DNA from 3 places in the Pseudomonas sp. Soil_N_39 genome. Region 2 is predicted to be linked to each of the others. Evidence: predicted binding sites of a transcription regulator. Region 2 holds the regulator's gene; each other region holds the start of a gene.

Region 1 (5,431 bases), on a different contig from region 2:
ATGATCGCGGGGAAATTCCAGCAGGAAATCCAGCGGCTCCAGACCTTCAGCACTCACTCGGCGTGCAGCGTTACGCAGATGGGCATTGCCGCCTACCTGGAAAACGGCGGCTATGACCGGCACCTGCGCTATATCCGCCAGGAGTACCGCAAGAACCTCAGTGCCTTCCAACTGGCGGTGCAACAATACTTCCCCGAAGGCACGCAAATGAGCCGTCCCAACGGCGGTTTCATCCTGTGGGTCAGCCTGCCGGGGCGGGTCAATACCCAGGAGTTGCATGTGCGGGCGTTGCAACAAGGCATCAGTATCGCGCCTGGACTGATTTTCAGTAACACCGAGCAGTTCAACCACTGCATTCGCTTGAATTGCGGTACACCCTGGAACCGCGAGGCAGAGCGGGCCTTGATGACGCTGGGGTTGTTGGCGACGCAATTGTGTCAAGAGACCGCCAACGGGTTTCTATAGGAATCAGCGGCTTAGCTTGATGTGCTTGTCAGCGCCTCATTATCAGGCGAGCATGGGGATATCTGCCGTCAGTGCCGTTGTGTCTATGAAAGCCATTGTTCCTGTTGCCTGGGTTTTGATCGGCCTGTTCAGTGCCTTCCAAATGGAAGGCGTCGCCGTGGCGGCTCCGGCGCAGGAAAAACCGGCCGTTAGTGCCACGAAGAATGCGTCGAAAAAAACCGCGGTGGCCAAGAAGCCGTCCGCTAAAAAGGCGGTTGCGGCGAAGAAAAAAAAGCGTGCCCCCATTGCTTCCAAGAGCAAATCCGCCCACCAGATCGCCAAGACCCCATTGCCACCGGCCAAGCTGGACCTGAGCCTGCCCCATGACATGGTCGAGGAACTGCAGCCACCGGGTAAGGTACCGCTGCCCAAGCGGGAACCGCTTTTACCGTCAATGTTCGGAGAGAAACCCGGACCGTTCCAGCTCAATGGCCGGTTGTTGAGCAATGAAATGCAGCTGCCGTTGCGCAATCAGGAGCGCAACGAGGTGGAAGGTGCGGCACTGGATTTCGAGTTCAAGCAGTAAACCTTCCACAGGTATGCAGCTCGTCGCTGACCGTTCGGTCATCTCGCCAAGGGCAAAAAAACACGCAGACGGTAATTTAAAACGAGTGTTTTAGCCGTTACTCTGTGTGCTGTTATTCATCATTACCTGTCGTGAGGATGTTCTCGTCATGAAGTGCCGTGAAGGCTGTGGCGCCTGTTGCATCGCCCCTTCCATCAGCTCACCGATTCCTGGCATGCCCCAAGGCAAACCGGCGGGAGAACGTTGCGTGCAATTGTCAGTCGATAACCTGTGCCGGATCTTCGGCCAGCCGGGGCGTCCGGCGGTGTGCTCGGCATTTGAAGCCGACGTCGAGGTGTGCGGCAGCAGCAGTGAAGAGGCCATCCGGTTGATCGGTTGGTGGGAGCAAGTCACGGCAGCGTAGTGAACGGATCCGAAATGAACGAACTTGGACAATAAGGAAAAGACTATGGGTTCGCTGCATCGTATGGCTGTGTTGTGTGGGTTGACCGTGTTGCTGGCAACGGCCACCGCTCAGGCAGAGGACTGGCAGGTTGCCAAGGAGAAGGACGGCATCAAGGTTTCCCTCAGTGAAGTGACGGGCTCCAAGTACAAGGCCTATCGCGGCGTGACGGTGATGAAAACCACCATGGCCAAGTTGCGGAGCCTGCAGGAGGACGTTGCTGGCGCCTGCGCCTGGATCCATGAGTGCAAGAGCCAGAAACTGCTCAAGCACGAAGGCGACAAGAGCTGGACTTATACCCAATTCAACACGCCATGGCCGGTCACGCCTCGGGACTCGGTGCTGGAAGTCATCACCGAGGAGGGCGCGGACGGCAGCCTGACCCGCAAGCTCAAGGGCTTACCTGAGTATTTGCCTGAGGAGAAGGGCTTTGTGCGTGTGACAAAGGTCGACGGTTTCTGGAAGTTCACTCCCAAGGGCGCGGACCAGGTCGAAGTGATCTATCAAGTGCACACCGAGCCGGGTGGTAGCGTACCGTCCATGGTGGCTAACAAGTTCGTGGTGGATGCGCCGTTCAACACCCTCAAGGCCCTGAAGGAACGCGCCGAAAAGTGATTGGCCAGGTTGCACAAAAGAGACCGCCCTTGAGGCGGTCTTTTCATGTGTGCCGTCCAGGCATCCAGCGGAACGATTATCCAGCCCTCAATGTCGAGATAAAGGTAAGCCAGGCCCTGAATTGATCAAGGAGACACTGATGCAAAAGTGGGAAATCACTTTCATTGACGATCACGGTGTAAAAACCGTTCAGCAATTCGACTATGACCAGAAACCCACCATGGAGCAGGCTGCCCAACTGATTCGCGAAAGATTGCTTCCAGTGCTCAACAAGCTGGATATGAATGACTTGGAGAACCGAACCGAAGACCCGACAGTCAAGAACCTCAAGTCCCAGAACAGCATCGAAATCCTCAGCATTACACCGATTTCATGAAACCTTGCCTGGTCTCGCTTGGCAGTGGCCATCACTTGCGGCTACTCTGCAATTGAGATCAGCGAAAGGATCGCCAAGGTCCGGTCTTGTCAGCTACATGCTTGTGTCCCGACGGCCATTTGATGCCGTATCGCTTGCAGCCTGAGGGCTTCTCGCACGGGAAGACGGAAAGTCTATCCATCGGTTTTAGGAGGACGTTTCATGAGCACAGCCTATCAAGAAGACATCAGCACCAGCGTATTGCGCCGCATGAAAGAAGGCGGTTTCGATTTTTCCCGATTCCATCCCATTGAGTTCTACGCCATTTTCCCGGACGAGGAGCGGGCGCGCAGGGCGGCAGGTCATTTTCGGGGCGAATCGTTGAACGCGCAGATCAGTGCACGGGACGACGGGGCTTGGTCATTGGAACTGAGCCGGGTGATGTATGCCACTTACGATGACATAGGAGACTTCGAGCAAGACTTTGAGGCAGTCGTCGAACCCTTGGGTGGCGTTATCGAGGGCTGGGGTGTCAAGCAAGAGATCCGGCGGCTGCAGGCCTGACAGTCTCTCACCGCAACCACAGCAACGGCTGACCTTTGTGTCGGCCGTTTTCATGTCTGCGGATTACCCGAAAATCCTTGTGGGAGCCGAGCTTGCTCGCGATGACAGTGGGTCAGCTTGCATCAATGTTGAATGCACCGACGCCATCGCGAGCAAGCTCGGCTCCCACAGGGATTTGTGGCAGATGTCGAATATGTGAGTAACACCACCGCCGCCCGGTTTGTACCTAACTGTATCCAGACCGCGCCGCTTCGTTTTTCCATGGCTATGCTCAGGAGAGCGACGCCCCTGCGTCGCAATGAAGCGGGGGCGGCGGGTTGGGGGCATCTGCTGCACTGTAAAAGTGCACGGCCTCTCAATGGAGATTCCAACCCGTTGATCATAAAGCGTTTATGCCGATGGCACGGGGCTTGCGAAGCCTTGCTGCCAGGGTGACAAGGAGTACGGCATGATCCGCAGCGGTTTTGATGAAATGTACGATGCCGACGGCCAGGTCCGCCCGCACTATCAGGCGTTTGCCCGCTGGCTGGCCGAAACGCCCGACGAGTTGCTGGCGCAACGCAGGCGTGAAGCCGACCTGTTGTTTCATCGTGCCGGCATTACGTTCACGCTCTACGGCGACGAGCAAGGGACCGAGCGCCTGATCCCGTTCGATACGATCCCGCGCAGCATCCCGGCCAGCGAATGGCGGGTGGTCGAGCGCGGCTGCATCCAGCGGGTCAAGGCACTGAACATGTTCCTGGCCGACCTCTACCACGAACAACGGATCATCCGGGCCGGTATCATTCCCGCCGAGCAGGTGCTGGCCAACGAACAGTACCAACTGGCGATGCAAGGGCTGGACCTGCACCGTGACATCTATGCGCACATTTGCGGTGTCGACCTGGTACGCGACGGTGACGGCACCTACTACGTGCTCGAAGATAATCTGCGTACGCCCAGCGGCGTCAGCTACATGCTCGAAGACCGCAAGATGATGATGCGCCTGTTCCCCGAACTGTTCGCCGCCCAGCGCATCGCCCCCATCGACCACTATCCGAACCTGCTGCTCGACACCCTGAAAAGCTCCAGTCCGCTGGACGACCCCAGCGTCGTGGTGCTGACGCCGGGGCGTTTCAACAGCGCATTCTTCGAGCACGCGTTCCTGGCCCGGGAGATGGGCGTGGAGTTGGTGGAAGGCGCCGACCTGTTCGTACGGGATGACAGAGTGTTCATGCGCACCACCGACGGGCCGAAGGCGGTGGATGTGATCTACCGTCGCCTCGACGACGCGTTCCTTGATCCACTGGCCTTCAATCCGGATTCGATGCTCGGCGTACCGGGCCTGTTGTCCTCCTACCGTTCCGGCAACGTGGTGCTGGCCAATGCCATCGGCACGGGCGTGGCGGACGACAAGTCGGTGTACCCGTTCGTCACCGACATGATCCGCTTTTACCTGGACGAAGAGCCGATCCTGAAGAACGTTCCTACATGGCAGTGTCGTAATCCTGCTGAGCTTTCCCACGTACTGGCCAATCTTCCCGACCTGGTGGTCAAGGAAACCCAGGGTTCCGGCGGTTATGGAATGCTGGTGGGGCCGGCCGCGACGACGGCGCAAATCGATGCCTTTCGCGAGCGGATCAAGGCCAAGCCGCATGCCTACATCGCCCAGCCGACGCTGTCGCTCTCGACGTGCCCGACCTTTGTCGAAAACGGCATCGCCCCGCGCCACATCGACTTGCGGCCGTTTGTGCTGGCTGGCCGCGAGACCCGCGTGGTCCCTGGCGGGCTGACGCGGGTGGCGTTGCGCGAAGGCTCCCTGGTGGTGAATTCATCCCAGGGCGGCGGCACCAAGGACACTTGGGTGGTCGAGGATTGAGGAGCTGCCATGCTGAGTAGAACCGCCTCGGACCTGTACTGGATGTCGCGCTACCTGGAGCGGGCCGAAAACCTCGCTCGGATGCTCGACGTCAGTTATTCGTTGTCATTGATGCCCCAGGACGGGCGTGGCGACGGCCTGCACGAGCTGGCCATGCCGCTGCTGATTACTGGCACGCTGGACGATTACCGGGAGCGACACGGTGACTTGCACGCCGAGCGCCTGCTGCATTTCTTTGCCCTGGAAGCGGCCAACCCGGCCAGCATCTACAGCTGTCTCGGTTCCGCGCGCGTCAGTGCCCATGCGGTACGTGGTCGAATCACCGCCGACATGTGGGAAAACATCAACGCCACCTGGCTGGAAATTCGCGGTATCGGCGAGCAAGGCTTGAATCGCTACGGCATGAGCCGTTTCTGCGAGTGGATCAAGGAGCGCTCGCACCTGTTTCGTGGCGCGACCTACGGCACCATCATGCGTAACGACGCGTTCCGGTTCATTCGCCTGGGAACCTTTATCGAAAGGGCCGACAACACTCTGCGCTTGCTCGACGCCCGCTACGAAATGGCC
Region 2 (5,431 bases):
ATGAATGGCAACACGCCGATTCTTGGCCTGGACGTCTGGGAGCACGCCTATTACCTGCGCTACCAGAACCGTCGTCCGGAATACATCAATGCGTTCTACAACGTGATCAATTGGCCTGAAGTCGCCCGACGCTATCAGGCGGCGCTGGCTTCGAGTCCTTCATGAACACCCGCCAAGGCTGACTATGGATACTCAAACACTGGCGATTGGAAGCGGACGGATGTTCCGCTATGCCTTGGGGTCGTTGCTGCTGTTGGCCGGGATGACGTTGTTGGCGGCCCAGGGCCTGGCGTGGCTGGACCTGGAGCCCAGGTTGTTGCGTGCCCTTCAGGGCGGCGGGCTTTGTGCCTTGGGCACCGCGTTGGGGGCGGTGCCGGTGCTGGTCATCCGGCGCATGCCCCAGGCCGTGAGCGATTCGCTGCTGGGCTTCGGTGCCGGGGTGATGCTTGCCGCCACGGCGTTTTCGTTGATCGTGCCGGGCATTGCCGCGGCCGAGCAGTTGGGGCTCACGCCTTGGGCCGCCAGCGGCCTTATCTGTGTCGGGATTATGTCGGGGGCGTTCGGGCTGTATCTGGTGGACCGCAAGGTCTCGGCCAGCCCCGAAAGGATGGTGGTGGCACCAGGACGTCCGATCATTGCGCCGCGGATCTGGTTGTTCGTGTTTGCCATCATCGCCCACAACATTCCGGAAGGCATGGCGGTGGGCGTATCGGCGGGTGGCGGCATGCCGGATGCCGACAGCCTGGCGATGGGCATCGCTTTGCAGGATGTCCCCGAAGGGTTGGTGATCGCGCTGGTGCTGGCCGCGGCGGGCATGTCGCGGGTCAAGGCGTTCCTGATTGGCGCGGCGTCAGGGCTGGTCGAGCCGGTGTTCGCGCTGTTGTGCGCCTGGTTGGTGAGCCTGGCCGAGATGCTCTTGCCCCTGGGCCTGGCGTTGGCGGCCGGGGCGATGTTGCTGGTGGTGACCCACGAGGTCATTCCCGAATCCCGCCGCAATGGTCACGAGAAACTGGCGAGCCTGGGGTTGTTGGTGGGGTTCTGTCTGATGATGGTGCTGGATACGGCGTTGGGCTGACGGCGAAGGGCGCGAATCCACACCTGTAGTGAGATTTATCTGTGGGAGCAAGGCTTGCCCGCGATGCAGGCGCCGCGATTGTGCAGGTTATCCGCGTTATCGTTCATCGCGAGCAAGCTTTGCTCCCACAAAAAATCCCTTTGCCACAACTGGCTCGACTCGAGTCTTGGGGCCGTTATTCGCCTTCGTCGAAGTATCTGTTGATCAGGTCAACCAGGGCCTCCATCGCTTCCTGCGCTTTCTCCCCTTCAGTGCTCAGGTGAATCTTGGTGCCCTTGCCGGCCGCGAGCATCATCATTGCCATGATGCTTTTACCGTCGACCGTGGACTCTGGCGTACGCCCAACCCTGATCGTGGTATCCGGAAAACTCCCCGCCACACCTACAAATTTTGCCGACGCCCGGGCATGCAAACCCAGCTTGTTGATGATTTCAATTTCCTGAGCAGGCATCGCGATGTGAATCCTTTAGCTGAGGTCGCGGTGGCGAACCTGGACATTCTTCAGGGATTGTTGCAGGAGCTGACCCAGGCGTTCGGTCAGGTAGACGGAGCGGTGATGACCGCCGGTACAGCCGATGGCGATCGTGACATAGGCGCGGTTGCTCGCGGCAAAGCGGGGGAGCCATTTGAGCAGGTAGCTGGAGATGTCCTGGTACATTTCCTCGACATCCGGCTGTGCGGCCAGGTAGTCGATCACCGGTTGATCAAGCCCGGACTGCTCACGCAATTCCGGTTTCCAATACGGGTTGGGCAGGCAACGCACATCGAACACCAGGTCGGCGTCTACCGGCATGCCACGCTTGAAGCCGAACGATTCCACCAGGAACGCCGTGCCCGGCTCCGGTTGGTTCAGCAGGCGCAGCTTGATCGTGTCACGCAACTGGTACAGGTTCAGGTGCGTGGTGTTGACCTTCAGGTCCGCCAGGTCGGCGATCGGCCCCAACAGCTGGCTTTCATCCTCGATGGCTTCGGCCAGGGAGCGGTTGGCGTTGCTCAGGGGGTGACGCCGACGGGTTTCGGAAAAACGCTTGAGCAGCGTCTCCTCATCGGCATCCAGGTACAGCACGTCGCACTGGATATGCCGGCTGCGCACTTCTTCGAGCAGTTCAGGAAAACGCGACAGGTGGCTCGGCAGGTTGCGCGCATCGATGGACACCGCCACCAGCGGCTGCGCCAGCTCGGTGTGGATCAGGGCACGTTCGGCCAGTTCCGGCAGCAGGCCGGCGGGCAGGTTGTCGATGCAATAGTAGCCGCTGTCCTCAAGCACGTTGAGGGCCGTGCTTTTACCGGAGCCGGAGCGGCCACTGACGATGATCATGCGCATGTTTAATGACCGTTCTGCTCGTCCAGGACCACCTGGTACAAAGCTTCGTTACTCGGCGCGCTGCGCAGTTTTTCGCGCACTTCCTTGCGGTCCAGCATGCTGGCTATCTGGCGCAGCAGCTCAAGATGCGCATCGGTCGCCGCTTCCGGAACCAGCAATACAAACAGCAGGTCGACCGGAGCGCCGTCGATGGCGTCGAAATCTATGGGGGTATCAAGGTGCAACAACGCGCTGATCGGCGCGGCACAACCCTTGAGACGGCAGTGAGGAATGGCGATGCCGTTGCCAAAACCGGTGGAACCGAGTTTTTCACGGGCAACCAGGGCCTCGAAGACGTCTTGCATTCCCAGATCCGGCACCTCGCGGTGGATCAGGTTGGCAATTTGTTCGAGGGCTTTCTTTTTACTGCCGCCCGGCGCGTTCACTTGGGAACGGCCGGGGGTCAGGATGGTTTCTAGTCGGATCATGGATTGGGGGGGTTAACGACCGGTCGCGCCCTGGAGGAGGCTCTGGGTCTTTTCCTTATGCTTTTTGAGTTGGCGATCCAGCTTGTCGGTCAGCAGGTCAATCGCGGCATACATGTCTGTGTGCTCTGCGTTGGCAACCACTTCTCCGCCGGGGATATGCAGCGTGGCTTCGATTTTCTGCAGCAGCTTCTCGACGTTCATCGTGACTTGCACGTTGGTGATCTTGTCGAAATGCCTCTCCAATCGGTCGAGTTTTTCGCCGATGTAGGTGCGCAGGGGTTCGGTCACTTCCAGTTGGTGTCCACTGATGTTGACTTGCATACAGCTTCTCCTTCGTTGCCAGTGCATAAAGCGGCAGGCAGAAATGCCTGCCACTGGAACGCTGTGGCGTGGCCTGTTACATCAGCCGCTTGCGTTCGCTCGAAGGCGCGATCCCGAGGGATTCGCGGTACTTGGCGACGGTACGGCGGGCCACCTGAATGCCTTGTGCCTCCAGTAAACCAGCGATCTTGCTGTCACTCAACGGCTTTTTCTGATTTTCCGCGGCCACCAGTTTTTTGATGATCGCGCGGATGGCCGTGGACGAGCATTCGCCGCCTTCGGAGGTGCTGACATGGCTGGAGAAAAAGTATTTCAATTCATAGATGCCCCGGGGGGTATGCATGAATTTCTGGGTGGTCACCCGGGAAATCGTCGATTCGTGCATGCCCACCGCTTCGGCAATGTCATGCAGGACCAATGGTTTCATCGCTTCATCGCCGTACTCCAGGAAGCCTCGCTGGTGCTCGACGATCTGGGTGGCTACTTTCATCAGGGTTTCGTTGCGGCTTTGCAGGCTCTTGATGAACCAGCGGGCTTCCTGCAACTGGTTGCGCATGAAGGTGTTATCGGCGCTGGTGTCGGCGCGCTTGACGAAACCGGCGTACTGGGCATTGACCCGCAGCTTGGGCACCGACTCCTGGTTGAGCTCCACCAGCCAGCGATCGTTGTGCTTGCGCACGATCACGTCGGGGACCACGTACTCAGGCTCGGTGGATTCGATCTGCGAGCCGGGGCGGGGGTTGAGGCTCTGCACCAGCTCGATGACCTGGCGCAGTTCATCTTCCTTGAGCTTCATGCGACGCATCAATTGGCTGTAGTCGCGACCGCCCAGCAGGTCGATGTAATCGGTGACCAGTCGCTTGGCTTCGGCCAGCCATGGCGTCTTGGCGGATAACTGGCGCAATTGCAGCAACAGGCACTCGCCCAGGTTGCGGGCGCCGATGCCGGCCGGTTCGAATTGCTGGATGCGATGGAGAACGGCTTCGATCTCGTCCAGCTCGATGTCGAGCTCGGGGTCGAAGGCTTCGAGGATTTCCTCGAGGGTCTCGTCCAGGTAGCCCTGGTTGTTGATGCAATCGATCAGCGTCACGGCGATCAGGCGATCGGTGTCGGACATCGGCGCCAGGTTCAGTTGCCACAACAGGTGGCTTTGCAGGCTCTCACCGGCAGAGGTGCGGGTGGTGAAGTCCCACTCGTCGTCATCGCTGCTGGGCAGGCTGCTGGCGCTGGTCTGGTAGACATCTTCCCAGGCCGTGTCCACGGGCAGCTCGTTGGGAATGCGTTCGTTCCATTCGCCATCCTCGAGGTTGTCCACCGTCGGGGCGGCTTCCTGGTAGGACGGTTCCGGGATCTCGGTGTTGGGCTTCTGCTCGACGTTGTCGGCCAGCGGGTCTGTGTTATCGAAGTCGTCGCCTTCTTCCTGGCGTTCGAGCATCGGATTGGACTCCAGGGCCTCCTGGATTTCCTGTTGCAGGTCCAGGGTCGACAATTGGAGCAGGCGGATGGCCTGTTGCAGCTGCGGTGTCATCGTCAGCTGCTGGCCCATTCTCAAGACTAGCGATGGTTTCATGGCAGGGGCTTAACACCTTATTCGCCGGCGCACATGCGCCATCCACTACAGGGCGCCGGAGCGCCAAACTTAAGCAAATTATATGCCTGAAACTGAAGTGTTTGCCTAGAGCGTCGCCATAATAAAATTAAACGACGCCCGGGCAATTCGCCAGACACGTGTGCTTACAGGCGGAACTCATGGCCCAGGTACACTTCCTTGACCAGGTCATTGGCCAGGATCGCGGCGGAGTCACCTTCGGCGATCAATTGGCCGTCATTGACAATGTAGGCGGTTTCGCAGATGTCCAGGGTCTCGCGCACGTTGTGGTCGGTGATCAGCACACCGATACCCTTGGCCTTGAGGTGATGGATGATCTGCTTGATGTCGCCCACCGAAATCGGGTCCACGCCGGCGAACGGTTCGTCGAGCAGGATGAACTTCGGTGCGGTGGCCAGGGCGCGGGCGATTTCCACACGACGCCGTTCACCACCCGACAGGCTCATGCCTAGGTTGTCGCGAATGTGGCTGATGTGGAATTCCTGTAGCAGGCTTTCCAGTTCCTGGCGACGGCCGGCCTTGTCGAGTTCCTTGCGGGTCTCGAGGATCGCCATGATGTTGTCGGCTACCGACAGTTTGCGGAAGATCGACGCTTCTTGCGGCAAATAGCCGATACCCGCCTTCGCCCGGCCGTG
Region 3 (5,431 bases), on a different contig from region 2:
GGCTGAAGATGTTTTCCCGAATGCCCAGGTTGTTGATGACGTGGCATGTTACAGACCGCTGCGCAATAGGGTGCACTTAACTCGCTTCCCCATCGATAATCACGGTAAGTGGCCACAGAAACATGGAGAGTTTGCAGACTACAAGTTCTGGCGGGAGAGCTACTGGATGGCTGAGTCTGCGGTGAAACTGGACAGGCCATAAAGGTTCACGGTAGCCAATGTGAAGAGCGCGGAGCGTTAAGGCGTTCCGCGCTTACCCTGTGCAACTCCCTTGGCATTCTGCTGACAGTGTCTTCAGGTTGTGGACCTTTCCGCTTTCTTCACTATCACGGGGGCTCTACAAAAAGCTCCGTCGGCGGGCAAATTGTCCGGGACCGGCCCTCTGCTAGACTCGATTTTGCCCAGTCGGCACTTGGCGGTATCAACGGCACAGGGAGGAAGTGGCCATGAACGATCTGCTGGCTTTGTTAACCGACAAGCGCTTCATGCCCCACGGACATTGCTATATGTGGCGTCCGGATCTGCTGTGGACCAATGTGATCGCCGATGGCTTGATCACCCTGTCCTACGTCACCATCCCCTTCACCCTTCTGTACTTTATCCACAAGCGCAAGGATGTGCCGTTCGATTGGATGCTGGCGGCCTTCGGCGTGTTTATCCTGGCCTGCGGGACCAGCCACGTGATGGAAATCCTGACCATTTGGCAGCCTTATTACTGGTTGTCGGCACTGGTCAAGGTGATCACCGCGATTGCCTCGGTGATTACCGCCATCCTGCTGGTCCGGCTGGTGCCGGCGGCCCTGAAGATTCCCAGCCCGCGGCAATTGGCCAAGGTCAACGACGAGTTGCGCGAGGCGCAGGCCGAGCTGGTGACTACTGCGCGCCGGGCCGGCATGGCGGAGATCGCCACCAATGTATTGCACAACGTGGGCAATGTGCTCAATAGCGTCAACGTGTCAGCCCAAGTCCTCTACGAGAAGGTGCACACCTCCAAGGGACCGGGGGTGGCGAAGGTCGTCCAGTTGATGAAGGAACATCCCGATGACCTCGGCGACTTCATCAGCAGCGACCCGAAAGGGCGCGCGCTACCGGACTATCTCGACAAGCTGGCCGACGCGCTGGCAATCGAGCAGCAGGTCATGATCGCCGAATTGGCGCAGTTGACCCGCCGGATCGACCACATCAAGGAAATCGTCGCCACCCAGCAATCCTATGCCGGCAATGCCAGCGTCCTGGAGCCGGGCTCGTTGCGAGAGCTGCTTGAGGATGTCGTGCGCATTTGCGATGTGTCCCTGGCCCGCCACCACATCACCCTGATCAAGGAATTCAGCGATATCCCGCAAATGCCATTGGATAAGCACCGAGTGCTGCAGATCCTGGTCAATCTGATCAACAACGCCAAGCAGGCGCTGGACGCAGGCGTGAACCGTCCGCCACAGATCATCCTGCGCCTGGAGCTCGTTGACGATGAGCGTGTGCGGGTCGAGGTCGAGGACAATGGCGAGGGGATTTCCCAGGACAATCTTGCGCGGGTGTTCGAGCACGGCTTCACCACGCGTGTCGGCGGCCACGGCTTTGGTTTGCATAGCTGCATTCTGGCGGCGCACGAGATGGGCGGCGACCTGACCGTGCAGAGCGCCGGGCCGGGCCGCGGCGCGCTGTTTAGCCTGGAGCTGCCGCTGGCGCTCACACCGGACCAGGCTCAGCGGGCGGCGAATGCTTGAGTGACCTGTCAGAGCCTGTAACGTGAGCCGGGGGGGTTAATCCTGTACCGGAGCCAATCGTGCTTCCAGCTCGGCGACCTTGGCCTCCAGGCTTTCGAGCCGTGCCCGGGTCCGGGCCAGCACGACCATCTGGCTGTCGAATTCCTCCCGGCTGACCAAGTCCAGCTTGCTGAAGCCGCTTTGCAGCAAGGCCTTGAACTGGCTTTCGATTTCGCTTTTGGGCAGCGACGTGTCGCCACTCAAAATACGGGAGGCGTGGCCGCTCAGGGCGTCGAGAAGGTCTTTGGGCGCAAGCATGTGCAGGTGTCCTGGAAACGATGGCGGGCAGTGTACCACGCAGTGTCTATAGTCAATTGGCGAGCCAGGGATGCACGCTTTTCGCGCATGGGGTCGGGCGGCGCTGCACTGTTGTTGTGCGTATCGCTGCGGTTCGTGGTGCGGTACACGTCGAACAGGTGCCCAAGGGGCTGAAATCAGAGGGTTTGGGTGCAGATGGCAAGGTTTCTGCTTAGAGGCTGATGACCCATGCACTGATGCAGTCGCTGTGACGAATGCAGTGCAGCAGGCGGAACGGGGAGTTTCGTCAGGATCGGTTAACTGGCACCTGTCGGGCAACTTGGGCCGACGACGCGTTACAAAGCCAGGCACTGCGCTTAGACTTGAGTCGGGTTTGTTTTCCTGGGGCAAGTCCACCAATTCGGGAGAAAGTTTCATGAAGCTAGTCACTGCCATCATCAAGCCGTTCAAGTTGGACGACGTGCGCGAGTCGTTGTCCGAGATCGGCGTGCAGGGCATTACCGTTACTGAGGTCAAAGGCTTCGGTCGGCAGAAGGGTCACACCGAGCTGTATCGCGGCGCGGAATACGTGGTCGATTTCCTGCCCAAGGTGAAGATCGATGTCGCTATTGACGACAAGGACCTTGACCGGGTGATCGAGGCAATCACCAAGGCCGCCAACACCGGCAAGATCGGTGACGGGAAGATCTTTGTGGTCAATCTGGAACAGGCTATCCGCATCCGTACCGGCGAAACCGATACCGACGCTATCTAAGCCGCCAAACCCAACGCCCCAGGAGAAAACAATATGACTCTGCGTAAATTCGCAGGGCTAGGAGCCCTGTTGTCCTTCGCAATGCCTGGCCTGGCCATGGCAGAAGAAGCGGCAGCCCCTGTCCTGAACTCCGGCGACACCGCCTGGATGCTCACGGCCACGATTCTTGTACTGTTCATGACCATTCCCGGCCTGGCACTGTTCTACGGTGGCATGGTCCGCTCGAAAAACCTTCTTTCCGTGATGATGCAGTGCTTTGCCATTACCGGTCTGATCAGCGTTCTGTGGGTCATCTATGGCTACAGCATCGCGTTCGACACCACCGGCATGGAGCAGGGTGTCGTCAACTTCAATTCCTTCGTTGGCGGTTTCGGCAAAGCGTTCCTGGCGGGTGTGACGCCAGCCAGCCTGACCGGCCCGGCGGCGCTGTTCCCTGAAGCGGTGTTCATCACCTTCCAGATGACGTTCGCCATCATCACCCCGGCCCTGATCGTCGGTGCATTTGCCGAGCGGATGAAGTTCTCCGCCATGCTGATCTTCATGGGCGTGTGGTTCACCCTGGTGTATGCACCGATTGCGCACATGGTCTGGTCCGGCAACGGCGGCCTGATGTGGGACTGGGGCGTGCTGGACTTCGCCGGCGGCACCGTGGTGCACATCAACGCCGGTATCGCCGGCCTGGTGGCGTGCCTGGTACTGGGCAAGCGCAAAGGCTTCCCGACCACGCCAATGGCGCCGCATAACCTGGGTTACACCCTGATGGGTGCGGCCATGCTGTGGGTCGGCTGGTTCGGTTTCAACGCCGGTTCCGCTGTCGCTGCCAATGGCACTGCCGGCATGGCGATGCTGGTGACCCAGATCGCGACCGCTGCGGCGGCGCTGGGCTGGATGTTTGCCGAGTGGATCACCCACGGCAAGCCAAGCGCGCTGGGCATTGCTTCGGGCGTGGTGGCCGGCCTGGTTGCAATCACCCCGGCTGCCGGCACCGTGGGCCCGATGGGCGCCCTGGTCATCGGCCTGGCGGCGGGCGTGGTGTGCTTCTTCTGCGCCACCAGCCTCAAGCGCAAGCTCGGTTATGACGATTCCCTGGACGCCTTCGGCGTGCACGGCATCGGCGGTATCCTCGGCGCGATCCTGACCGGTGTGTTCGCAGCGCCCGCCCTGGGTGGCTTCGGCACCGTGACCGATATCGGCGCGCAAGTGTGGATTCAATTCAAAGGCGTGGGTTTCACGGTGGTCTACACCGGGATCGTCACCTTCATCATCCTCAAGGTCCTGGACGCCGTCATGGGTCTGCGTGTCACTGAGGAAGAAGAGGCTGTGGGCCTGGACCTGGCCCAGCACAACGAGCGTGGCTACAACCTGTAAGTACGCGCCATAAAAAATGCCCGGTTCGCCGGGCATTTTTTTGTCTGGAATTTGTCATTGCTCACAAGGTACCGCGGTTTTCCGACGCCTTTTGTTGTGGATGCGACATAGGTTTTTATACCGCCAAAGGCTTACACCGAAGCAAGAATATTAGGGCCTTTGTTTTTTCCCAGAGCGCGCTAGAATGCGCGCCGAACGTGCGGAGATCTGTATGTGGCAACAGACGCTGATAACCCTGCGGGCAAAGCCCCGGGGCTTTCATCTGGTGACGGACGAGTTGCTGGCCGGCCTGCCTGAACTCCAGGCCTGTCGTGTCGGTCTGTTGCATCTGTGGCTGCAGCATACCTCGGCCTCGTTGACCATCAACGAGAACGCCGATCCGGCGGTGCGTCGAGACTTCGAACGATTTTTCAATCGGCTGATCCCACAAGGAACCGCCGACTATGAGCACAACGACGAAGGCCTGGACGACCTCCCGGCGCACTTCAAGGCCAGTGTGCTCGGTTGCCAGCTCAGCCTGCCGGTGACGGCGGGACGGCTGGCATTGGGAACCTGGCAAGGTGTTTATCTGGGCGAGCACCGTGATCACGGCGGTGCTCGTAAAGTCCTCGCCACCTTGTACGGTGAAGGGGCATAACCGCTGATTGCCGGCGGATGTTGAATTTTTTCTGGCAGCCTTCGAACAGATGGCGAAGCTGGGCTATAACTAATCTGCTTTTCGCAAGTCATGAGGTAGAACATGAGCGACGATGATCTGGAAAACGACGACCTCGAAGTAGGCGACGAAGACGAGACCGAAGAAGGCCTTGAAGTGGCGGCTGAAGACGTTGCCGAAGACGATGGCGCCGATGTCCCGGCACCTACCGCCAAAGGCAAGGCCAAGGCAGCCGTGTCGGTCGACGAGTTGCCGAGCGTAGAGGCCAAGAACAAGGAGCGTGATGCGCTCGCCAAGGCCATGGAGGAATTCCTGGCCAGGGGCGGTAAGGTGCAGGAAGTGGAAGCCAACGTGGTCGCTGATCCGCCCAAGAAGCCTGACAACAAGTACGGCAGCCGCCCGATCTGAGTATTTGCTTGTTGCTTGCTGAAAACGCCCGCCGTCGCTGCGGGCTTTTTCATGGGTGCGATTCCATTCCCAGGCCAGGCGCAGTCTCTGTGGGAGCGGGCTTGCTCGCGAAAGCGGTGTATCAGTCCGCTCATTTATCGAGTATGAAACCGCCTTCGCGAGCAAGCCCGCTCCCACAGGATTTGTGCCTGGCATAGCGCCGCGGCACACCGTTCCCACAGGGTT

Evidence for each region. The regulator sigma-54, encoded in region 2, starts transcription at its own class of promoters, with help from an activator protein. The targets are predictions, from matches to a motif close to ANTGGCATNNANNTTGCTNT.
Region 1: AC3A5O_RS23105 (circularly permuted type 2 ATP-grasp protein) is a predicted target of sigma-54. The motif match lies at 3,404-3,423, and genes of this name have one in related genera.
Region 3: glnK (P-II family nitrogen regulator) is a predicted target of sigma-54. The motif match lies at 2,216-2,235, and genes of this name have one in related genera.

The regions. Positions count from the first base shown of each region.
Region 1 is NZ_JBDGLI010000018.1:64,362-69,792, forward strand. Features, by position in the region: gene AC3A5O_RS23075 (aminotransferase-like domain-containing protein) at 1-465, shown strand, start outside; gene AC3A5O_RS23080 (translation initiation factor 2) at 551-1,030, shown strand; gene AC3A5O_RS23085 (YkgJ family cysteine cluster protein) at 1,179-1,433, shown strand; gene AC3A5O_RS23090 (START domain-containing protein) at 1,479-2,087, shown strand; gene AC3A5O_RS23095 (hypothetical protein) at 2,227-2,463, shown strand; gene AC3A5O_RS23100 (ribonuclease E inhibitor RraB) at 2,665-3,006, shown strand; gene AC3A5O_RS23105 (circularly permuted type 2 ATP-grasp protein) at 3,455-4,864, shown strand; gene AC3A5O_RS23110 (alpha-E domain-containing protein) at 4,874-5,431, shown strand, end outside.
Region 2 is NZ_JBDGLI010000012.1:11,373-16,803, reverse strand. Features, by position in the region: gene AC3A5O_RS18360 (superoxide dismutase) at 1-165, shown strand, start outside; gene AC3A5O_RS18355 (ZIP family metal transporter) at 185-1,075, shown strand; gene AC3A5O_RS18350 (HPr family phosphocarrier protein) at 1,251-1,526, opposite strand; gene rapZ (RNase adapter RapZ) at 1,542-2,399, opposite strand; gene ptsN (PTS IIA-like nitrogen regulatory protein PtsN) at 2,402-2,866, opposite strand; gene hpf (ribosome hibernation-promoting factor, HPF/YfiA family) at 2,879-3,187, opposite strand; gene AC3A5O_RS18330 (RNA polymerase factor sigma-54) at 3,264-4,757, opposite strand; gene lptB (LPS export ABC transporter ATP-binding protein) at 4,922-5,431, opposite strand, start outside.
Region 3 is NZ_JBDGLI010000002.1:293,312-298,742, forward strand. Features, by position in the region: gene AC3A5O_RS03590 (hypothetical protein) at 1-202, shown strand, start outside; gene AC3A5O_RS03595 (sensor histidine kinase) at 447-1,724, shown strand; gene AC3A5O_RS03600 (accessory factor UbiK family protein) at 1,761-2,021, opposite strand; gene glnK (P-II family nitrogen regulator) at 2,437-2,775, shown strand; gene AC3A5O_RS03610 (ammonium transporter) at 2,809-4,143, shown strand; gene AC3A5O_RS03615 (secondary thiamine-phosphate synthase enzyme YjbQ) at 4,355-4,780, shown strand; gene sutA (transcriptional regulator SutA) at 4,883-5,206, shown strand; gene AC3A5O_RS03625 (HAD family hydrolase) at 5,431-5,431, opposite strand, start outside.